DNA from 4 places in the Micromonospora sp. NPDC048887 genome. Region 3 is predicted to be linked to each of the others. Evidence: riboswitches for the same ligand, from Rfam matches in the RefSeq annotation. Region 3 holds a riboswitch; each other region holds the start of a gene.

Region 1 (5,588 bases), on a different contig from region 3:
GTCGACGAGGCCGAGTACAAGGAGTTCTACCGGCACGTCGCGCACGACTGGGCCGACCCGCTGGAGACCATCCACATGCGCGGCGAGGGCACCTTCGAGTACGAGGCGCTGCTGTTCCTGCCCTCGCACGCCCCGCTCGACCTGTTCTCCCCGCAGGGCCGCCGCGGCGTGCAGCTCTACGTCAAGCGCGTGTTCATCATGGACGACTGCGACGCGCTGATGCCCAACTACCTGCGCTTCGTCAAGGGCGTGGTGGACGCGCACGACCTGTCGCTGAACATCTCGCGGGAGATCCTCCAGCAGGACCGGCAGATCCGCGCGGTGCGCCGCCGGCTGGTCAAGAAGGTCCTCGCCACGCTCAAGGACATGTCCGCCGAGTCGTACCGCACGTTCTGGACCGAGTTCGGGCCGGTGGTCAAGGAGGGTCTGCTGGAGGACCCGGACAACACCGAGACGCTGCTGGAGCTGGTGCGCGCCGCCAGCACCCACGACCCGGCCGAGCCGACCACGCTGCGCGCGTACGTGGAGCGGATGCGCGACGGCCAGACCGAGATCTACTACGCCACCGGCGAGAACCGGACCACCATCGAGAACTCGCCGCACCTGGAGGCGTTCCGCGCCAAGGGCTACGAGGTGCTGATCCTCACCGACCCGGTGGACGAGGTGTGGGTCGAGCGGGTCGGCGCGTACGACGGCAAGACGCTGCGCTCGGTCGCCAAGGGCCAGGTGGACCTGGAGACCGAGGAGGAGAAGGAGAAGGCCGAGGCGGAACGGCAGGAGTACGCCGACCTGCTCACCTTCCTCGGCGGCGCGCTCGCCGACAGCGTCAAGGAGGTGCGCCTGTCCACCCGGCTGACCACCTCACCGGCCTGCGTCGTGGGCGACGCGCACGACATGACGCCGACGCTGGAGAAGATGTACCGGGCCATGGGCCAGGAGGTGCCCCAGGTCAAGCGGATCCTGGAGCTGAACCCGGCCCACCCGCTGGTCACCGGGCTGCGCAAGGCGCACGGGGAGGGCGGCGACCCGGCCGCGCTGACCGAGACCGCCGAGCTGCTGTACGGCATGGCGCTGCTGGCCGAGGGCGGCGAGCTGGCCGACCCGGCCCGGTTCACCCGGATCCTGGCCGACCGCCTGGCCCGCGGCCTGTAGCGGTGAGGCGGGGCCCCTTCTCGTCGCGCGGGCGACAAGAAGGGGCCCCGCCTCACAACTGGCCGGGGAAGAACCCGTGCCGGGCCAGCGGCTCGACGATCTGGTGCTCCTCGTACGACAGGTGCGACAGCAGCGTGTCGGTGAGCAGGTCCACCGCCTCCTGGAGCTGGGTGAAGTCGCCGGGCCGGCGGACCAGCTCCACGAGCGCGCGGTCGACGCTCTCCACCACGCCGTGGATCACCACGTGTTCCTCCTCGAGGCGGTCCAGCACGGCGGCCAGCCCGGTCTCGGAGCGGCGCAGGTGCGGGAAGATCGAGGCGTCCTCAAGCCCGTGGTGCTGGGTGACCATGGTGCAGTACGCCGCGCAGTACGCCCCGAGCGTCCAGTTGTTCTGCCGCATGGTCATCTCGTTCAGCGCGGCCCGCGCCCGGCCCGGCGAGACAGTGCCCCGCTTGACCTGTTCCAGCAGGTCGCGCACCTGGGCCAGCTCCTGGCGCAGGTGGTCGTGCACGTCCACCAGGTGCTGCCCAGCGGCCTGTCCCCGGGGCGGGTAGACGTGCCCGGCCGGCGGCGGCGGGGCGCTCGGGCGAGTGGACTCGTCCCAGGGGCGGCGCGCGCTCAGGCGTACCCCCGGGTCCGGGGTGGGCGTGACCCCGAGCGTGCTGGGCGCGCCGGCGGCCTGTTGCCCGGTGGCCGCGCGGGGCTCGGGCGGGGTGCGCTCGGCGGCGACCAGCTCGCGCACGGCGGGCGCGACCTCCTGGCCGAAGATCTGGATCGCGCGCGGCTCGTCGCTGCCGAGGATGAACGTGGTGATGCCGTGCTCCAGCGTGAGCCCGGCCAGTTCCTCGACCCACTGTTCCGGCGGCCCGGCCAGGAAACCGGCCGACGAGCGGGCGAACGTGCCTGTCACGTTGAGCATGCGGCGGATCGCGGCCGGGTCGCGTCCGGCGGCCCGGGCGCCCTCGTCCACCAGCGCGTTCAGGGCGGGCAACTCGTCGGGACCCTTCGGCAGGTACGACAGCGACGGCAGCCAGCCGTCCGCGGCGCGGCCCACCAGGCGCAGCATGCGCGGCTTGTACGCGCCGACCCAGATGCCCACCGGGTGGGCGGGCGCCGGGCCGCGCTTGGCGCCGACCACCCGGTAGTGCTCGCCGTCGAGACGGATCATGCCGCGGTGGTCGGTGTCCCAGACCTCGCGGATCACCCGGATCGCCTCGTCGAGGGCGTCGACGGCCGCGCCGGGGGACAGGCGCCGCCCGCCCGTTGCCTCGATCGCGTCCCAGAAGGCGCCCGCCCCGAGCCCCAGCTCGACCCGGCCGCCGGTGAGCAGGTCCAGGCTGGCGACGCTGCGCGCCAGCACCACCGGCTGGCGCAACGGCAGGTTGAGGACGTTTCCGGCCAGGCGGACGCGTTCGGTGGCGGCGGCCACGTAGGACATCAGCGTCCAGGTGTCCAGGAAACCCGGCTGGTACGGGTGGTCCTGGAAGGTGACCAGGTCCAGTCCGACCTGCTCGCAGAGCCGGGCCAGCGCCACCACCTGGTCCGGCTGCGCGGCGGCGGGGGTGAGGAAGCCGCCGAAGGTCAGCTCGTGTCCGTGATCGGTCATCCGTCCCGCCTCCCGTGATCTTGCCCAGCCCTGCCACGGTAGCGCCCGGTCGCCCGGCCGGGTGAAGGGCATCACAAGAAGTGGACGATCGGCGCAAAGCGCTCCTAGCGTCGGTTTCGTTCGCAGTAGCGGACACCGCGGGCCGGAAACGCCAAATCCCGCCGCCGGCCGCGGTCACCGAACCTCGTGCGGGAGCGGGGGAACCACACGTTCCACGGTGCATCGTCACCTCGGGGTGAAGCCGCCACCGGCGGCCGGGCTCCTCGGCCCGAACCCGACAGCTCACCTCGTCGGCGTGGAGGAATCCACATGGCAACCGAATACTCAGCCCGAAGCCGCCGTACCGCTCTCGGAGCGGTGATGGCCGGCGCCGCCCTCGGCGCCGCGACCCTGTTCGGCTCGGCCGCTCCGGCCAGCGCGGGCGTCAACTGGGACGCCGTCGCACGCTGCGAGTCGGGCGGCAACTGGAAGATCAACACCGGCAACGGCTACTACGGCGGGCTCCAGTTCTCCCGTGCCACCTGGAACGGCTACGGCGGCCAGAAGTACGCCGCCCGCGCCGACCTGGCCAGCCGGTCCGAGCAGATCGCCGTCGCGGAGACGGTGCTGCGCGGGCAGGGCATCGGCGCCTGGCCGGTCTGCGGCAAGAAGGGCGGCTCGGCGAAGAAGAGTTCCGGGCCGGCTGCGGCCGAGAAGCGGTCAGGCGCGAAGAAGGCCGCGCCGCGGCGACCGGCCACGAAGAGGGCCGCGCCGGAGCGGGCCACCACCCTCGTCGCGCCACAGCCCAGGACCGGCACGGGGACGTACCTGGTCCGGCCGGGGGACACGCTGTCGGAGATCGCCGTGGCGCAGCGCGTGGACGGCGGCTGGCGTGCCCTGCACGAGCGCAACCGCGCGGTGGTGGGCGACGACCCGGGGCTGATCTTCCCCGGTCAGCGGCTGCGTCTGCGCTGACCGGTCTCGCGGACGCCCGGCCGGTTCACCCCGGCCGGGCGTCCGCGCCCGCGCGACACGCGTCCCGCCGGTCCGCGACACGCCGCGTTGCCGGTGTCCGGCCTGCTCGCGGCACCGGGACGCGGCCCGCGAGGGCCGGTAGGCGCGATTCGTCGGGGGCGGTTGCTAGGGTCACGGTCCTCGGCCAAGACGTGAAGAAAGCGCTGATATGACCAACGACCCGTTCTCGGCGGCGGCGAGCATCGACGAGCTGCTGACCCGTACGCAGCAGGCGCTCACCGCGATGCGCTCCCGGGCCTCGGCGCACGCCGACGGCGAGGCGGCCGACCTGCTGCGCGCCGAGGGCACGGCCGCCGGCGGCCGGGTCCGCGCCGTCGCCGTCCAGGGTGGCCGGCTGGATTCCGTGACGATCGACCCGGAGCTGGCCGGCGAGCCGCTGGACGTCCTCTGCGGGCACCTCGTCGCCGCCGCCAATGCCGCGCTGTCCGAACTGGACGCCCAGGTCAGCGCATCCGCGCGGGCCGACGCCGACGCGCTCGCCGCCCGGCTGGGCAGCATGGGCGACCAGGCCGAGCTGTTCGGCCGCGCGATGCACGAGGCGGCTGCGCGGATCCACCGCGACCGCGGCACCGCGTCCCAGGGCGCCCGCCCGGCCTGACGAACCGGGTGCCCACCCGGACGACGCGGCGAAGCGCCCGGCTCGACGCGACGCCGTCCGGCAAGCCGCGATGCCGTCCGGCCAGGCGCCGTGAGGGGCCCGGCCGGGCATGACGAGGCGGCCGGCCGTCGGGAGGACGACGACCGGCCGCGCTACGCCACGGTCAGCTCAGGGTGACCGCGGTGTCGTCGACGACGAAGGACGTCTGCAACGAGCTGTCCTCCACGCCGCTGAACGAGATGGTCGCCGTGGTGCCGGCCAGCGACGAGATGTCGAAGGACCGCTGCACGTAGCCGGTGGCCTTGTTCAGGTTGGAGTAGGTGGCCAGCGTGGTGCTGCCCGCCTTGACGGTGAGCTTGTCGTACGCGGTGCTGGTGGTCGACTCCGCGCTGTCGATGTGCAGCCAGAAGCTCAACGTCGCGCGGCATCCGGCCGGGATCGTCACCGACTGACTGAGCGTGTCGGTGTGCGACGAGCCGTACCCGTCCAGCCACGCCTTGTACGAGCCGCCGTGCGCGGCCTGGCCGCTGTCGGTGGTGATGACGCCGGACGAGGCGCTCCAGCTCACGTTGCCCGACTCGAAGCCCGGGTTGGCGAGCTTGTTGCCGGAGCAGCCGCCCGACGGCGGGGTGGTCGTGGTGCTCGGGGTGGGCGTCGGGCTGCCGCCGGAGCAGGTCGGGTCACCGGACTGGGCGGGCACGCTCACCGCGTCCCAGGCCGCCTTGACCGTGTTGAACTCCGTGCAGCTGCCCGGGTAGAGGTTCTTCGCCGCCTGCAGCGTCCAGGTGCGGTACTTCAGGTACGACGAGGACGAGGTCTTCAGGAGCATGCCGTTGTACATGATCTTGATGGCCTTCTGGATGCCCAGGCCGGTCACACTGCTGCCGTTGCAGGTCGAGCTGGACGGCTGCCCGTTCGTCGGGCTGCTGCCGTTCGCCAGCAGGTAGAACCAGTGGTTGCCCGGCCCGGCCGCGGCGTGCACCTCGGTCGACGGGATGCTGCTGGAGTAGCAGTTCGGGTCGCCGAGCGCCGACGGGTTGTACATGTTGCGGATCGGGCCGGAGCCGACCAGGTTGATCTTCTCGCCGACCAGGAAGTCCGGCGCGTCGTAGCTGGACGGCTCGTTGGCGAACCACTCGGTGGCCGCGCCGAACGTGTCCGCCACGAACTCCTGCGTGCCGCCGCCGGAGATGCCGCCCGGGGTGTTGTCGTCGATGC
Region 2 (5,588 bases), on a different contig from region 3:
CGGCGCGGTGGGCAGCGCCTTTCCCGTGGCAGTCATCGCGGCACCTCCGGCGCTCAACTGTGCCCGTGCCCGGGGGTGCCGTGTCCGGCGTCCGGGGTCGGTGCGGGGGTGGATGTCGGCGCGGCGGGCGCCGGCGCGGTCTGGTCGCCGGCCAGGACGGTGAACTCGGCGGTGTGCACCGCGTCGCCGTGCCGGAAGTCCAGGTAGAGACGGTACGCCCCGGCCGACGGCACCTCGGCGGCGAACGTGACCGCCGGGCCTGCGGGTGTCTGCCCGTCGCCGGGCGTGCCCTCCGGGTGCACGTGCAGGTACGCCAGGTCGCCCTGCCGCAGTGCCACCAGGTGCCCGTACGCGCCGAGGTAGGGCTGAAGATCGGTGACCGGCCGCCCGTCGCGGCTGACGGAGAGCGTGAGCCGGCTGGTCCGGCCCGGCTCCGGCGTGCCGGTCAGGGTGACCGTGTAGCCGTCGACAGTCGTGCTGGTCGCCGGTGCCGGCAGCGGCCGGGCGGCCAGCTCGCCGGGGACGGTGACGTCCAGGCCGAGGGTGAGCGGCTCCCCGCCGCCCGGGGTGAAGTCGGCGAACGCCCGCCAGACGCCGGGGCCGTCCAACGGCGAGGCGACGCGCCAGGTGCCGTCGCCGTCCATCTCCGGGTGGACGTGCCGGAAGCCGGAGAGGTCCCGCCGGGCGACGATCAGGTGCATGCGCTTGTCGTGGGCCACCTCGTAGCGGGTGACGGGTGCGCCGTCCGGGCCGGTGATCCGGAAGGCGAACTGCCCCGCCGGGGCGGCGGCGGGCTGGAAGGTGTAGCCGCGTTCGGAGACGAGCAGGCCGCCGGGCAGGTGCGCGGAAGCGCCGCCCGCCTGGCTCTCGTCGCCGTGACCGGCGTCGCCGGCCCCGTGGTCGCTGTCGCTGTCGTCGTGGCGGGTCTCGGCGGCCGGGGTGACGGGATCGGCCAGGTTGCCGATCCCGTACGCCGCGCCGAACACCGCCACGAGGCCGAGGGCGAAGCCACTGAGCTTCGTCGCCGTGTTCATTGGTGTCTCCTCGGTTTCCGCGGGTCCGTCGGACCCGTCACGCACCGACGAGGTCGTAGCCGGCCTCGTCGACCGCCGCGCGGACCGCGTCCACGTCCAGCGGGTCCTGACTGGTGACGGTGACCCGGCCGCCGGCCAGGTCGACCTGGACGTCGGTGACGCCCGGAAGCGCGCTCAGCTCGGTGCTCACCGAGTTGACGCAGTGCCCGCAGGTCATGCCGCTCACCTGGTAGGTGCTCTCCATCTCGCCCTCCGATCTTATACCCCCCAGGGGTACGTTCGAGACGTTAGCATACCCCCGAGGGGTACGCTATCCTCGGTTCCATGACCGCGCCGTCCAGCCCGACCCGGGGCTACACCGCCAGCAAGGACCAACTCCTCGCCCGGCTCCGCCGCATCGAGGGTCAGGTCCGTGGCATCGAGAAGATGGTCGAGGACGACCGCTACTGCATCGACGTGCTCACCCAGATCTCGGCCATCCAGGCGGCGCTGGACAAGGTCGGCCTCGGCCTGCTCGACGGCCACGCCCGGCACTGCATGCACGAGGGCGCCGCCGAGGGCCGGGCCGACGAGATGGCGACCGAGATGATGGCCGCCGTCGGCCGCCTGATGAAGCGCGGCTGAGCGGGGACCTCCGGCCCCCGGAACCGGGCACATCGACCCGCGCCGACGCGTCGGGCCGGTCGTACCGTCGAAGTGGCGGGCAGGCCGACCCCGGCGGACCCGCGGCGACGGACGGAGGGCGGCCCGATGATGTGGCAGAGCCCGATGATGGGCTGGATGTGGATCTGGTCCCTGCTGGTGCTCGCGGTGCTGGCGGGGCTCGTCTGGGCGGCCGTGCGGTGGACCGGCCCCCAGTACCTGGGCCCGACGACGGCCCGGCGCATCCTGGACGAGCGGTACGCGCGCGGCGAGATCGACGAGGACGAGTACCGGCGACGCCGGGCCGGTCTGGCCTGATCACGCGAGGCGAGCGTCACCGGTCCCGGTGAGGTCAGGCTGCCTACCATGGCCGGGCGACGACCCGGACGTGGTCGACACGTCCGCGCCGCCCGGGTGACCAGACCGGTCCGGCGGACCAGGCGTCGCCCCGACCGTTGGGAGAGACGCCGTGGGTGCCGACCACACCCGCCCCGCACCCGCCGCGCCGCCGGGCGTACGCCGGCTGCTCGTCGCAGTGGTGGTGCCGCTGTTCGCACTCACCGTGATCGCGGCGCTGGTCCTCTGGCCCCGGCAGGACCGGGAGCCGGTCGGCGGCGCGGACGTCCCCCGCTACCACGGCACGGTGACCCGGGTGGTCACCGAGCCCTGCCCGCCGACCCCGGAGGCCCCGGACGGCGGGGGCGGCCCCTGCGGCACCGTGACGGTGACCGCCGAGCAGGGCCCGGACGCGGGCCGCCAGGTCGAGACGCCGATCCCGGCCGGGCCCGGCGCGCCCCGGGTCGCGGTCGGCGACGAGGTGGTCCTGGTCGAGCTGACCGATCCGGCCGACCCGGCGGTGAAGTCCTACAACATCGCCGAGCACCAGCGCGGCACACCGCTGATCTGGCTGATGGTGCTGTTCGCCGCCGCGATCGTGGCGTTCGGCCGCTGGCGCGGGCTGGCCGCGCTCGCCGGCCTGGCGGCCAGCTTCGCCATCCTGCTCGGCTTCGTGCTGCCAGGCATCGGCGCCGGCCAGCCGCCGCTGCTGGTGGCCATCGTCGGCGCCGCGTTGATCATGTTCGTGGTGCTCTACCTGACCCACGGGATCACCGCGCAGACGTCGGTGGCGGTGCTCGGCACGCTGGGCAGCCTGGTGATCACCGGCGTGCTCGGCCTGCTCGCCACGTCCGCCACCCACCTGACCGGCTTCGGCAGCGAGGACGCCACCACGCTGTCCATGTTCCAGGCCGACGTGGACCTGCACGGCCTGCTGCTGGCCGGCATCATCATCGGCTCGCTGGGCGTGCTGGACGACGTCACAGTCACCCAGGCGGCCACCGTCACCGAACTGGCGCACGCCAACCCCGGGCTGTCCCGGCGGCAGCTCTACCGCGCGGCGACCCGGGTCGGCCGGGCCCACATCGCGTCCACCGTCAACACCATCGTGCTGGCGTACGCGGGCGCCTCGCTGCCGCTGCTGCTCCTGCTGGTCGCCGACTCCCGCCCGGTCAGCGAGATCCTCACCAGCGAGTTCCTCGCCCAGGAGATCGTCCGCAGCGCGGTGGCCACGCTCGGCCTGATCGCCGCCGTACCGCTGACCACCGGCCTGGCCGCGATCGTGACCACCGCCGGACGGCGCCCGCGCGGCGCGGAGCCGGCGCCGCCCGCGCCCCGGCCGCCGGCCGGACGGGACGACGCGCTGGAGGCGCTCGGCGGCGGAAGGAGTACGGAGGCCGCATGGTGAGACTCCGCAGCGTGACCATCGATTTCAAACGCGACGCTGGTCACGGTGCGCCACGGCGAAATCTCGCTATTGGTCGGCTTCCGGACGTAGATCCTCACGAGTGCTGTCGGGTAACCTCGCTGCCGGTCACCGCCGAAGGCGCGCACCGGCGCCAGCGGTGCCGCCGCCCAATCGCCCACGGGCGAGCCGGGGAACCAGGTACATGGGGTGAATCCGCGACAGCGGTAGGGGCCACTTCCGTCCCGAACCCGTCAGCTAACCCGGTCGGCGGCCGACGGAAGGGAACACTGTGACGGCACCCCTGCGCCGCTGGCTGACACCCGTGGTGGCCGTGCTGGCCTCACTGGCCGTGCTGGCCGGGCCGACGCCGGCGACCGCGGCCCCCGCCGCGGCGGCACCCGGCAACCCCTCGGGCCACGAGGAGGACGGCGAACCGCCGCTCATCACCGAGGCGATCGACTCCGCCAACCGGAACTTCCTCCAGGCCAAGGCGAAGCTCGCCAAGTCGCAGGACCGCCAGCGGCGGCTGGCGGCCGAGGTGAAGACGGCACAGGCCGAACTCGACGCGCTCAGCCCGCAGGTCAACCAGCTCGCCGCCCAGTCCTACCGGACCGGCCGGATGGGCGCGATGGCGATGCTGCTGGAGAGCAACTCCCCCGACTCGTTCGTCCGCCGGGTCAACGCCCTGGACGAGCTGAACCTCCTCAACGCGCAGCGCCTGGCCGCCATCAACGCGGTCAAGACCCGCGCCGAGCAGGCCAAGATCGCGATGGACGCCGAGGTCCGCGAGCAGGAGAAGCAGAAGAACGCGATGGAGCGCGAGAAGGTGCAGGCCGAGCGCGCGCTGAAGCTGGTCGGCGGTCTCGGCTTCACCGGCGGACTGGTCTCCGCCACCTCACCGGTCGCCAAGATCGCCCCCGGCCGCACCGCCGACGGCGGGTGGAAGGCCGAGTCGTGCAGCGAGGACGACCCGACCACCTCGGGCTGCGTCACGCCGCGCACGCTGCACGCCTACAAGGAGGTCCGGCGCGCGGGCTTCAAGCGCTTCGTGGGCTGCTACCGGTCCGGCGGGCCGTGGGAGCACCCCAAGGGCAAGGCGTGCGACTGGTCGCTGCAGAACAGCGGCTTCGCACCCTGGCACAACAATGACACCCGCAGGTACGGCAACGAGGTGGCCGCCTTCCTCATCCGCAACGCCGACCGGCTGGGCATCTACTACGTCATCTGGAACCGGCAGATCTGGTTCCCGGCCACCGGCTGGCGCTCCTACAGCGGGCCGTCGAACCACACCGACCACGTCCACATGTCGCTGCTCTGACGCCGGACACCACGAAGAAGGGGCCGCCCTCGGGCGGCCCCTTTCGTCTTCCCGTGGATCAGCTCGCCAGCGCCGGGTCTGCGGGCGCCGCCGGGGCGGGCAGCGGGGCCGGGGCCTGCGCCACGGTCCGCACCTCGCCGCCGGCGAGACGGTACGACATGCCGACCACCGTGCACCGCCCCGCCGCCACCCGCTCGGCCAGCACGGTGGACCGGGCCAGCAGCGTCTCCACGGTCTGCGCGATGTGCACGTCGATGATGCCGTCGAGGTCCTCGACGCCCTGGCGGGCGGCGCGCAGCAGGCTGGGCGAGACCGCGTCCACCACCGCGCCCAGGTGCCCGGCCGGGGCGGCGCCGGTCCGGACCCCCTCGCGGGCGGCCTGGACCGCGCCGCACGAGTCGTGCCCGAGCACCACCACGAGCGGAGTGCCCAGCACGGTGACGGCGTACTCGACGCTGCCGAGCACCTCCGGCCCGGCGGTGTGCCCGGCGGTACGCACCACGAAGAGGTCACCGAGGCCGCGATCGAAGATGATCTCGGCGGCGAGCCGCGAGTCGGAGCAGCCGACGATCACCGCGAACGGGTGCTGGCCGTCGGCGACAGCCGCCCGGTGGCCGGCGTCCTGATTCGGATGCTGGGGGACGCCGGTGACGAACCGGTGATTACCGGCACGCAGTTCGGCAAGTGCCTGCTCCGGGGTCCTCGGCGTCATGTCGCTCACCTCGTCTACCAGGGAACTACCAGGCCGGACGGCCTCGCGACCAACGTTCACACGCCCCTCGGGAGCCGTCAAGATTCGTGATACGCATTTCATACTTTCCCGTCGCCGCCCGCCTCCGGACCGCGCCGA
Region 3 (5,588 bases):
AAGCCGGTGATGGACAAGGCGTTCAGCCTCGGCCTCTCCGGTGTGGAGTTCTTCTTCATCCTCAGCGGGTTCGTGCTGGTCTGGTCGTACCGGGACGGGGAACGCGCGTGGACGTTCCTGCGCCGGCGGCTCGCCAAGATCTACCCGAACCACGTGGTGACGTTCGTGGCGGCGCTGGCGATCGCGGCCTGGTTCGCCGACCCGGTCGTGCCCTGGGCGGCGATCGGCAACTTCTTCCTGGTCCAGGCGTGGATCCCGCTGGGCGGCTACTTCTACAGCGTCAACAACGTGAGCTGGTCGCTCTCCTGTGAGCTGGCGTTCTACCTGTGCCTGCCGCTCGTGGTGCCGTGGCTGCGCCGGGCCCGTACCGGGGCGCTGCGGACCGTGCTGGTCGCGGCGCCGCTGCTCATCCTGGCGCTGTGGCCCGGCCAGCACCTGGTGCCGGAGGAGCAGCGGTGGTGGTTCACCCAGATCTTCCCGGTGACCCGGTCGCTGGAGTTCTGGATGGGGGTGGCCGCCGCCGAGCTGATGCGCCGGCACCGCTGGCGCGGACCCAACCTCGCCGCCGCCACCGGCATCTTCGTCGCCACCTGGGTGGTCGCCGCGATGTGGATCCCGGCCGAGTTCTGGGCCGCCCTGCTCGCCGTGGCGTACCTGCTGGTCATCGCCGCCGCGGCGGACGCCGACGTGCGCGGCCGGTCCACCCCGTGGCGGTCCCGGGCGATGGTCTGGCTCGGTGAGGTCTCGTTCGCCTTCTACCTGGTCCACGTGCTGGTCATGGTCACCGTGCTGCGGCTGACCGGGCACTGGGGGACCGGGCTGCCCGGCTGGCGCGGCCCGCTCGCGGTGCTCGGTTTCCTGGTGGTCACGCTCGCGCTGGCCGCCGCGCTGCACCGCTGGGTGGAGGTGCCGATGATGCGCCTGCTCGGCCCGTCCCGCCGGGCCCGCGCGGCGTCGCGCGCACCGGCCGTGCCGGCTCCGCGCGGGCCCGCCGCCACCCCGGCCGCCGACGGCGGCGCGACGTCCGGGACCGGTCCGGCCGAGGGCGTCGAGTACGCCGGGCGGCGTCGCCCGGACTGACACGCGCACACGTCGGCCGGTTGATCCGCGACACGCCGTGCGGCGGTGCGTTGGTGGGGGATCGGCGGTAATTTGTACCCGTGCTTCCGATCGCGCTCACCTGCCCCGTGTGGTGGGTGGCGCGCTGGGCCGCCCGGATGTTCGCCAGTCTCGCCGTGGTCGTCGCCTGCTCGTTCGGCGCCGCCGCGCTGCCGTCCGGTGTCGCCGCCGCTCCGGCTCCGGCGGTCGCCGTCCCGGCGTACCCGGCCGTGGGCGCCTCGGCTGCCGCACGGCCGGAGGCCGACCGCGTGGCCGAGTGGCACGCCCGTCCCGCCGGTGGCCCGGCACCCGCCGCCCGGGTGGCGGTCCCGGGTGACCCGCAGCCGGTCCCGGCCGGCCGGACCGCCGCGCCGGCCGGCCCGCGGGCACCGCCCGCCCGCTGATCCACCCACGGGCCGCGCCCGTTCACCGCACCCACCGCACGTCATCCCCGCACCCGCCACGGCGGCCCAACGGCGCCCGGCGAGGTCGTGCGGGTCCTCCCGCCAGGTCCTTCCCGTGAGGTGCCGACCATGTCGCAGACCGCTCTGTACCACTTCCTCACCTCCGTGCCCGAGGCCGCCGCCATCTGGTCCTTCCTGCTGCTGCTCGCCCTCGGCCTGCTCGCCGCGCTCGTGGCCCGGCCCGACCGCGACGCCGCGCCGGAGGCCGCCGCCGAACCGGCCGACGCCGCCCGCCGCGACGACCTGATCCGGTACGCCGAGGAGGTGGCGGTGGCCGCCGCCGGGGCCGCCCAGACCGCCCGGCGCCGCCGGGAGCAGTGGCTGGCCGCGCAGGACGAGGCGGACCGGGCGTGGACCGCGTACGACGAGGCGGACGCCGCCGCCCGACGCCTGGCCGGCACCGCCGCGCTGGCCGCCCCGCGCACACCCCGAACCCCCGCGGAGTACGCGACCCGGGAGCGCTGGCTGCGCCACGCCGCCATGACGGCGCACTGGCGGGGCGACCTGAGCGCCCGCCAGCTCGCCGACGTGCTGGCCCGCCGCAACGGCTGGGATCCGCGCCGGCACCCGGCCGACCAGGAGATCGTGCTGGCCCGCATCGTCCGGGACGGGCGCCGGGCCGGGTGGGAGAGCGCCGCCGCGCGGGAGCGGCAGTCCTGGCGGGACGCGGAACTGGCCGCCGAGGCCGCCCGTACGCTCGCCGCCGAGGCGTACGCGGCCACCGCGGCGCTGTGGCCCGCCCCGGCGTACCGGAGCGCCGCGACGAACCCGCTGCCGGTGCCCGCGCCGGTGCGGCGTGCCAGGTGGCGTCCGGCCCGGGTGGGCTGAGACGGGCGTCTCGACCGAATCGTTACCCGCGATGTTTGCGGGCCCGGGGACCCGGGCCGTCGAATCGGGCGCCGGGCGCAGAACGGGCCATCGAGTCACGCGACTGCGGGCCGGCTGCTCGCAGTCTGTCCGCTTTCCGCCGCCGGGTGACGTGAAAACCGCTTGTCCCATCGAGTGAAGTCAGTAACCGGCTGTTCCGAAATCCGTTACCGCAGATCACGTTTACGCAGGTCGGGACGTTTGGCAGGGGGCAATACCGGCCGGTAGTGTCGGCGCGTCGATGCGGTAACCGATCGCCGACGGCGACGCCGCACCGACCCGCCTAATCGTGTCTCACGAACCGGGGACCCATAAGCAACATCGGGGTGAATCCGCGGGCCCACGGCCCGTGGTAGGGCGTACTTCCCGCCCGAATCCGTCAGCTAACCCGGTCGGCGGTCACGGAAGGAGTACCGACCTCGTGCCCACCCCCCGATCGTCCCCCCGCCTCCACGGCAACGCGGTGCCCGCGCTCGCCTGACGCGCGACCGCAACCGCCCCCCTGGGCGCCCGGCGTCACGGGCGTTCCCGATCCCCCGGCCATCCGGCCCCGCCAGCACGCGTGAGTTCCTCCGCGTGCCGGGCCGGCGTGCGCCGCTCACGCCCCGTGGAGGATTTCGTGAAGCACCACCTGAAGCGTCAGCTACGACGGATCGTCACCGAACGCCCGTACCAGATCATCGCCGGATCGGCCGCCGCGCTCGTGCTGGCCGCCGGTGCCGGCACCGTCGCCACCGCCGGTGACGACGCGCCGGTCCAGGAGAACACCGCATCGGTCGCCGAACTCGGCGCCGCCCGCCTCGGCGAGCAGCCCGCCAGCCGCGGCGAGGCCCGGATCGCCGTCCCGCAGGCGTCGCCCAGTGCCTCGGCCGCGCCGAGCGCGTCGCCCAGCGCGTCGGCGTCGGCGAAGGCGGCGGCGGACCCGGACACCACGGCGAAGGCGAAGCCGAAGCCGCCGTCGAGCAGGTCGCTCGACTACGACTACCAGGCGCAGATCAACTACTTCTACTGCGGCCCGGCCGCCGTGCGCAACGCGCTCAGCGCCGCCGGCATCGAGCGCAGCCAGGACGCGCTCGCCGGTCCGCTCGGCACCACCGAGATGGGCACCAACTCGGCCGAGGACACCACCCGGGTGCTCAACCAGCAGGTCAAGGGCAACCCGTACCGGACCCGCATGATTCCCGCCGGCTCCGCCAGCCCGGCTCAGATGGACCGGCTCCAGGCCGACGTGGTCGAGGCGATCAGCAACGGCCGCGCGGTCGTGGCGAACGTCGCCGGCACCGTCACCGACACCAACGGCGGCTGGCACTCGTTCCCCGGTGGCCACTACGTCGCGGTGGTGGGCTACAAGAACGACGGCCGGATGGTGCGGATCGCCGACTCGGCCGACCCGTCGCTGCCGTCGTACTGGGTCACCACGATCGACCTGGCGCACTGGATCGCCAGCCGCGGCTACTCCGCCTGACCCGTCCGCAAACCCGAAGGCCGGCACCCCCCGGGGGGTGCCGGCCTTCCCCGTCCCACCACCGCCCTCGTTGATCTTGCACTTTCGGCCCTTCCATAGCGGGGCAACACGGGCATCGGCGGGGCCGCAACTGCAAGATCGACGGGCGGGGGTGAGGGCGGGGCGGGACCGAGGTGGGGTGGGTTCGGTGTCGCGGGGGCGGGGCGGGCGGTGGCAGACTGCGCCAATGGGCGATACGACGGGTGACCGGCATCTGGTTCTCCTGCACGGCATGGGCGCCACCGGTGAGGTGTGGCTGCCCTGGGCGCCGCTGCTGGAGCGCCGCTGGCCCGGCCGCTGGCTCGCCAGCGATCTGGCCGGTCACGGCTGGTCGCCGCCGCTGCACGGCTACTCGTTCGAGGCCCTGGCCCAACGCGTGGCCGACGGGCTCGGCCCGGTCCGGCTCGGCCCCGACGACCGGCTCGTGCTGCTGGGGCACTCGCTCGGCGGGGTGGTGGCGCTGGCGCTCGCCGCCCGGCAGCGGGGTCTTCCGATCGACGCGGTGGTGGGCCTCGGCATCAAGGCGGTCTGGTCCCCGGCCGAGCTGGCGAAGTCGGCGGAGCTGGCCGCCCGGCCGGTCACCTGGTTCGCCACCCGCGACGAGGCGGCCCGGCGCTACCTGCGGGTATCAGGGCTGGCCGGACTGTTCGCCCCGGACCATCCCGTGGTGGAGGCGGGGCTGCGGCGGGAGGACGGCCGCTGGCGGCTCGCCATGGACCCGGCCGCGTTCGCGGTCGGGGAGCCCCGGCTGCCGGCGCTGCTGGCCGCCACCGACGTGCCGGTGCTGCTGGCCCGGGGCGAGCTGGACCCGATGGTGACCGACGCGCAGCTCAAGGAACTGGGCGTGCCGGTTGCCACGCTGCCGGGGCTGGGCCACAACGCGCACGTCGAGGACCCGGCGGCGGTGCTCGCCCTGCTCGACCCGTACCTCTGACCTGGCCTACACCACGGCGCGCGGCGCCGGGACCGCCCAGCCGGGTTCCAGCTCCCGGCGGGCGGCGGCGAGGAACGCCTCGGCGTAGGCGTCGGCGGGGAAGTCGCCCAGGTAGCGCGTCCGCGCGGCCCAGCGCTGCGCGGCCTTCGGGTCGGCGTCGAGCAGGTCGGTGAGCACCTCGTCCACGTTCGACATGTCCCGCCGCAGCACGTAGCCGGACGCCGCGAGCGGGAACCGCTCGACGAAGTGCTCGCCGTCGGCGCCGGTGTCGGTGACCGCGTACGGCTTGCCGGAGTAGAGCCAGTCGGAGATGACCCCGGAGACGTCGGAGACCAGCGCGTCGGCGCGGTTGACGCACTCGGTCAGCGTCAGCTCGCGGGCCGCTGCGGCACCCCACAGGTGCGGCCGGCCGGTCTTCGCCCGGTCGGCGGCGAGCAGTTCGGTGAGCCGGGCGAGCTGACGGGCCGAGGCCGGGTTCTTGCCGGTGTACGGGTGGGCGCGCAGGATCACCGCCACCTCGCGGTCGATCAGCCGGCGGATCAACGTCTCGGCCACCGGCAGCGAGCAGTAGTTGGCGTCGGCGTGGTGCCCGGTCCAGGTCGGGGTGTAGAGCACAGTGGGGTGCGCCGACGGGGTGACCGGCTCCCGGCGTACCTCGATCGCCTCGACCTGGGGACGGCCGACCACGACGAACTTGTCGGCGGGGATCTCCACGCCGGCG
Region 4 (5,588 bases), on a different contig from region 3:
CTCGAACCCACCATCGAGCAGTTCAACAAGGTCCGCTCGCAGCTGCGCGCCAACCAGAAGAAGTCCAAGGCGCTGAAGGACAAGATGGTGCCGCTGGAGCTGGCCTCCACGCTCGCCATGAACAAGGTCGGCGACATCGCGGCCCGCTACTACATCCAGGGCCCGTCGCAGGAGCTGGGCGCGTTGCTGGTGAACTCCAAGCCGGGCGCGCTGGCCGAGCAGCTGGTCATGCTGGACCGGATCGCCGAGGACCAGCGCCGCCAGATCGCCGGTGTGCTCAAGGTGCGTGACGAGTACAACAAGCAGAAGGAGAAGCTCGACGCGCTGATCGCGCTGGAGATCAAGCAGCAGAACGATCTCGCGGCGAAGAAGAAGCAGATCGACGCGGAGATCAAGCGGCTGACCGCCATGCTGCCGGTCACCTCGATCCGCCCGGCGGGCTGCCCCGCCGTCGACGGTGTGGTGAGCAGCGCCGCGCGGACCGCGATCAAGACGGCGTGCGCCCAGGTCGGCGACCCGTACGTGTGGGGTGCCACCGGCCCTAACTCGTTCGACTGCTCCGGCCTGACCCAGTACGCGTACAAGGCGGCGGGCATCTCGCTCACCCACTTCACCGGCGCGCAGTGGAACGAGGGCCGCAAGGTGTCCCGCTCCGAGGCGAGACCGGGTGACCTGGTGTTCTTCGGCTCCGATCTGCACCACGTCGGGCTCTACCTCGGCAACGGCGTGATGGTGCACGCGCCACGTACCGGTAAACCGGTCCAGGTGTCGAGCATCAGCACGATGCCGATCGCCGGCTTCGTCCGGGTCGCCTGACCGTACCCCGTACCACCGAGAGGCCCCCGGTCCGTCACGGACCGGGGGCCTCTCGCCGTGCGGTGACAGGTCAGCGCGGCGCACCGACCGGGGACGGCAGGATCAGCACGTCGTCCAGGTTCACGAACATGATCCGGTGGCCGAACTGGACCTGCACGTAGCGGTTCTCGCCGCGTACCACGGTCCGGTCACCCGGGGCCGAACCGTCGAACGAGACGGCCCGGTAGTACTCGCCGGGCAGCACCCCGCCGACCGCGTACCGCTGGCCGGCGGCGAACGTGTACTGAAGCGGCGAGATGGTCTGGTACGGGATGGTGTCCGGGTAGGCGGCCTGCTCCGGGTAGGCCCGCCCGTACACCGGGATGGTGGCCTTGCCGGGCCGCGGGGTCACCACGAAGCCGGTGGCCCACTTCGCGGTCGGCGCGGAGGCCGGGTTGAGGAACCACGCCTTCTGGCCGAGATACCAGATCGCCGTCCAGTCACCCTGCCGGCCGGCGAGCGCGTACGTCTGACCGGCCGAGGCGCGGGCGCCGTGGTCGGAGATGTACATCGTGTCCGGCGTGCCGTCCGGGCGCAGCCCGAGGTCGTTGACGAGCGGGGCGTCCAGGCTCGGCGCGGTCCGCAGGATCACCGCCGAGGAGCCGCGCGACGGGCACGGCTCGGCCGGCGGCCTGGGCGTCGGGACGCCCGGCGGCTGCTGGTTGCAGCCGGTGAACGCCGGCCGGTTGGTGGCGAAGTCCGGGTCGATGGTGACCAGGCCGGTCCGCGCGGTGCCGGTGGTGCGGAACGGCGCCTTCATCAGGTCGAAGTAGTGCGACCAGTCCCAGTACGGTCCCGGGTCCCAGTGCATGCCGCCCACCGCGCCGGCGTTGATGCCGGGCACGTTGTCGTGGCCGATGATGTGCTGCCGGTCCATCGGGATGCCGAGCTTCAGCGCCAGGTGGCGCACCAGCTTGGCGGAGGTGCGGTACATCGCCTCGGTGTACCAGGTGCCCTGACCGGCGAAGCCCTCGTGCTCCAGGCCGATGGACTTCGCGTTGACGTACCAGTTGCCGGCGTGCCAGCCGACGTCCTTGGTCTTGATGTGCTGGGCGATGTAGCCGTCCACCGAGCGCAGCGTGTAGTGCCAGCCCAGGTAGTCGGCCCGCTTCACCAGGTCGACGCTCGGGCCGAAGTAGCCCTCGGTGTCGTGGATGACGATGTACTCGATCTTCTGCTGCTTCGGCCGGTCGCCAAGATCGTGGTTGCCGTAGTCACCCGGGTCGTCGCTGAGCTGCTCGTACGGCGCGGGGATCCACTCACAGGCCAGCCGCACCGGGCACTCCAGCCCGTCCGGCCGCTCGGCGTTACGCAAACCGAGCCGGGCCAGCCGGGAGCGGTCCGGCGTCGCGGCGGTGGCGGCGAGCGTGACCCGCTGGCCGTCGTCGGTGGTCCGGCTGGCGCCCTGGCCGAGCTGGTCGTACACCTCGTCGGCGAAGGCCGCCGCGCCGTCGGTGGTGTCCGCGCCGGAGTACCGGGCCACCGCGCCGTACCAGGCCGCCGGGTCGGTGCCGGCGCCGACCGGCCCGCCCAGAGCCTTCTGGTACGACGCCAGCAGCGCCGCGCCACCGCGGATGTTCGCGGCCGGGTCGGTCCGCAGCGTCCCGGCGTCGAGCCCGGTGAGCGCGGCGGCGGCGTCGAGTGTCTGGAGCGAGGCGGGCGGCAGCGGGGCCTCCCGCTCCGGCGTGGCGGCCGTGGCCGGGTCGAGCTTCAGCGGACGGGAGTCGTCGCCGCGCGGGTCCTCGTCCTCGTCCACGTGGGCGCTGCCCGGCATGGCCAGGATGTGCGCGGCGTCGGTCAGGTGCATCGGGCCGTAGCCGCCGCTGGTGCTCGGCTGCCCGGTGTGGGTGTCCCAGCGGGACTCCAGGTAGGAGACACCGAGCAGCACGTTCTGCGGGACGCCGTACTCGGCGGCCGCGGCGGCGTATTGTTGTTGCCTGTCGCTCGCGGGCGGGGACGTGTCCGGCGCGGCGGTCACCGGGCCGGTCGTCGCCAGCGCGGTGGCGGTGGCCACGGCGGCGGCGAGCAGTATCCGTCTGCCCGACGGCGGGGCGGAGAGGTGCATCGAACCTCCTGGACAGGGATGGGGGTCACTGCGTCTCCACCCTCACTCCGCACACCCGTGATGGTCAATACCTTTCCAGTAAGTAATCAGCCGTGAAAGAAAATTTCACCTCCGTCAGTGGTTCGCCGCCGGATCGCGTACGGAGTGTCACGTCGCTGGAAGTTGCGGATCGATAACGGTGGTCCCTACTCTGGTGAATCGTCGGCCGTACGTCTCACCGTCCAACCCGGTCGGTGACGGACCGGCACCGCCGAGTCGCCAGTGGGCGAGCCGGGGAACCAGGTACCTGGGGTGAATCCGCAGCGATGCGGTAGGGCGGCTCCCTTCCCGCCCGAATCCGTCAGCTAACCCGGTAGGCGGAACTGAAGAAGGAGTACGGACGCCGGTGGCACTCCATGCCCCGCGGCCGTCGTCGAGCCGGTCTGTCGACCGGTCCACGGCTGTGCCGCGTACCCGCTGGTCCCGCTTCACCACCGCCCTCGCCGCCCTGGTCGGCACCGCTGTCGTCCTGACCGGTGGCGCCACCGCGGCACACGCCGAACCCTCGGTCGCCGAGATCGAGGCCCAGATCGACCGCGACTGGAACAAGCTCGAACCGGTCATCGAACAGGTCAACGCCGTACGCGAACAGCTCGCCGCGCGGCGCGAGCAGGCCGACGCGCTCGGCCGGCAGATCGCACCCCTCCAGGCCCGGGTGGACGCCGCGCTCGGCCAGGTCGGCGGGCTCGCCGCCGACGCCTACAAGGGCGACAACCTCTCCACCGTCAACGCGCTGCTGGGCAGCCGCTCGCCGGGTGACCTGGTCAACGGCCTGGAACTGCTCGACCGCTTCGCGCACCGCCAGCACGAGCAGGTGCGCTCCGTCGCCGCGCTGCGCGACGAACTGGCGGCGAAGAAGAAGCCGCTGGACGAGATGATCGCCGGGCTGGCGCGCACCGAGGCCCAGCTCGCGGCGAAGAAGAAGCAGATCGACGCCGAGATCGCCCGGCTGCAGAAGCTGCGGCTCAAGGTGTACGGCAAGGGCGGCGGCGGCCCGCTGCGCCCGGCGCCCTGCCCGGCCGGCTACCCCGGTGGCGCGGCCGGTGCGGCGGTCAAGTTCGCCTGCGCCCAGATCGGCAAGATCTACGTCTGGGGCGCGGCCGGGCCGGACCACTTCGACTGCTCGGGCCTGACCCTGGCGGCGTGGGCCAAGGGCGGCGTGTCGCTGCCGCACAACGCACGCCAGCAGCACGGCGTGACGAAGCGGGTCAGCCGTGCCGAGCTGCGTGCCGGTGATCTCGTCTTCTACTACGGCGACCTGCACCACGTGGCGATGTACGTGGGCGACGGCTGGGTGGTGCACGCCTCCCAGTCGGGCAAGCCCATCACGATGAAGCGGGTCGACGACGGCGACATCAACAGCTACGGCCGGGTGTAAGGAAGGGCCCCCTCTTAACGCCTCCGGTAGAGGAGGGGGCCCTTCTTAACAACTGCGGGCGTCCGTCAGCGCGTCGGCCAGGTGCGCCAGCTCTGCCAGGACCGGCTCGGCGTCGGGCCGCGCTGCCCCTGGTAACGCGAGCCGTAGACGGCCGAGCCGTACGGGTGCTCGGCCGGCGAGGAGAGCCGGAAGATGCAGAGCTGGCCGATCTTCATGCCCGGCCAGAGCGTGATCGGCAGGTTCGCCACGTTCGACAGCTCCAGCGTGACGTGGCCGGAGAAGCCCGGGTCGATGAATCCGGCCGTCGAGTGGGTCAGCAGCCCCAGCCGCCCCAGGCTCGACTTGCCCTCCAGCCTCCCGGCGAGCTGGTCGCCCAGCGAGATCACCTCAAGCGTGGAGGCGAGCACGAACTCGCCCGGGTGCAGCACGAACGGCTGTCCCTCCGGCACCTCGACCATCGAGGTCAGGTCGTCCTGCTGCTTCGACGGGTCGATGTGTGTGTAGAGATGGTTGTTGAAGACCCGGAACAGCCGGTCCAGGCGTACGTCGATGCTCGACGGCTGCACCAGCGTCGGCTCGAAGGGCTCCAGCGCGAGCGTGCCGGCCTTGATCTCGGAGACCAGGTCGCGGTCGGAGAGCAGCATCCGAACACCATAGCGACCGGTATGGGTGACCTGCGTGTCGCACTACATCTTCGTACACGTGTTCGATAGAGTGTCCACATGGCTTCCTGGTCCGAATTCGCCGTCGACGAGCCCCGCCTCGCCGACGAGATCCGCCTCCTGATGCAGCAGTATGGGCCGGGCTTCGGCTACCTCGCCACGGTCCGCGCCGACGGCGGCCCCCGGGTCCACCCGGTCTCCCCGGTGATCACCGCCGACGGGCTCTGGTGCTTCGTCGTCGACTCGCCGAAGCGCCGCGACCTCGAACGCGACGGCCGTTATGCGCTGCACTCGTTCCCGCCGGAGGAGAGCGACGACGAGGCGTACATCGCGGGGCGCGCGCGGCAGGTGACCGACCCGGCCACGGTGACGCGGCTGGCCCGGATCGCCCGCGCGGCGCCACAGGGCGACTGGCGGCTGTTCGAGTTCACTGTCGAGGCGGCGATGCTGACCCGGCGCGACCCGGTGGCCCAGCCCGGCGCCGCCCCGCCGCAGGTGCGGGTGTGGCTCGATCCGCGCGGGGCCGAACCGGCCCGGCGTGACCCGGTCGCCGCCGAGGGCCTTCGCGGCCGGCACGGCTTCGACACCC

What was found. Region 3 has a riboswitch for cyclic di-AMP ahead of AB0C17_RS08130 (C39 family peptidase). Riboswitches for the same ligand answer to the same signal wherever they lie in the genome.
Region 1: linked by a shared signal. The riboswitch ahead of AB0C17_RS21470 (transglycosylase family protein) and the one ahead of AB0C17_RS08130 (C39 family peptidase) in region 3 are both predicted to bind cyclic di-AMP.
Region 2: linked by a shared signal. The riboswitch ahead of AB0C17_RS18695 (hypothetical protein) and the one ahead of AB0C17_RS08130 (C39 family peptidase) in region 3 are both predicted to bind cyclic di-AMP.
Region 4: linked by a shared signal. The riboswitch ahead of AB0C17_RS11375 (NlpC/P60 family protein) and the one ahead of AB0C17_RS08130 (C39 family peptidase) in region 3 are both predicted to bind cyclic di-AMP.

Annotation. Positions count from the first base shown of each region.
Region 1 covers NZ_JBEZGA010000014.1:87,466-93,053, forward strand. Annotated here, with positions in the region: gene htpG (molecular chaperone HtpG) at 1-1,152, shown strand, start outside; gene AB0C17_RS21465 (LLM class flavin-dependent oxidoreductase) at 1,205-2,758, opposite strand; cyclic di-AMP (ydaO/yuaA leader) riboswitch at 2,924-3,069, shown strand; gene AB0C17_RS21470 (transglycosylase family protein) at 3,068-3,712, shown strand; gene AB0C17_RS21475 (YbaB/EbfC family nucleoid-associated protein) at 3,921-4,370, shown strand; gene AB0C17_RS21480 (M4 family metallopeptidase) at 4,534-5,588, opposite strand, start outside.
Region 2 covers NZ_JBEZGA010000011.1:144,336-149,923, forward strand. Annotated here, with positions in the region: gene AB0C17_RS18665 (heavy metal translocating P-type ATPase) at 1-36, opposite strand, end outside; gene AB0C17_RS18670 (hypothetical protein) at 54-1,034, opposite strand; gene AB0C17_RS18675 (heavy-metal-associated domain-containing protein) at 1,072-1,278, opposite strand; gene AB0C17_RS18680 (metal-sensitive transcriptional regulator) at 1,359-1,658, shown strand; gene AB0C17_RS18685 (SHOCT domain-containing protein) at 1,815-1,994, shown strand; gene AB0C17_RS18690 (YibE/F family protein) at 2,146-3,420, shown strand; cyclic di-AMP (ydaO/yuaA leader) riboswitch at 3,575-3,706, shown strand; gene AB0C17_RS18695 (hypothetical protein) at 3,710-4,738, shown strand; gene AB0C17_RS18700 (carbonic anhydrase) at 4,797-5,450, opposite strand.
Region 3 covers NZ_JBEZGA010000004.1:81,053-86,640, forward strand. Annotated here, with positions in the region: gene AB0C17_RS08115 (acyltransferase) at 1-1,080, shown strand, start outside; gene AB0C17_RS08120 (hypothetical protein) at 1,161-1,502, shown strand; gene AB0C17_RS08125 (hypothetical protein) at 1,632-2,390, shown strand; cyclic di-AMP (ydaO/yuaA leader) riboswitch at 2,700-2,842, shown strand; gene AB0C17_RS08130 (C39 family peptidase) at 3,037-3,894, shown strand; gene AB0C17_RS08135 (alpha/beta hydrolase) at 4,121-4,867, shown strand; gene AB0C17_RS08140 (CDP-glycerol glycerophosphotransferase family protein) at 4,874-5,588, opposite strand, start outside.
Region 4 covers NZ_JBEZGA010000005.1:317,375-322,962, reverse strand. Annotated here, with positions in the region: gene AB0C17_RS11385 (NlpC/P60 family protein) at 1-816, shown strand, start outside; gene AB0C17_RS11380 (peptidoglycan recognition family protein) at 887-2,920, opposite strand; cyclic di-AMP (ydaO/yuaA leader) riboswitch at 3,159-3,294, shown strand; gene AB0C17_RS11375 (NlpC/P60 family protein) at 3,306-4,337, shown strand; gene dcd (dCTP deaminase) at 4,403-4,981, opposite strand; gene AB0C17_RS11365 (pyridoxamine 5'-phosphate oxidase family protein) at 5,060-5,588, shown strand, end outside.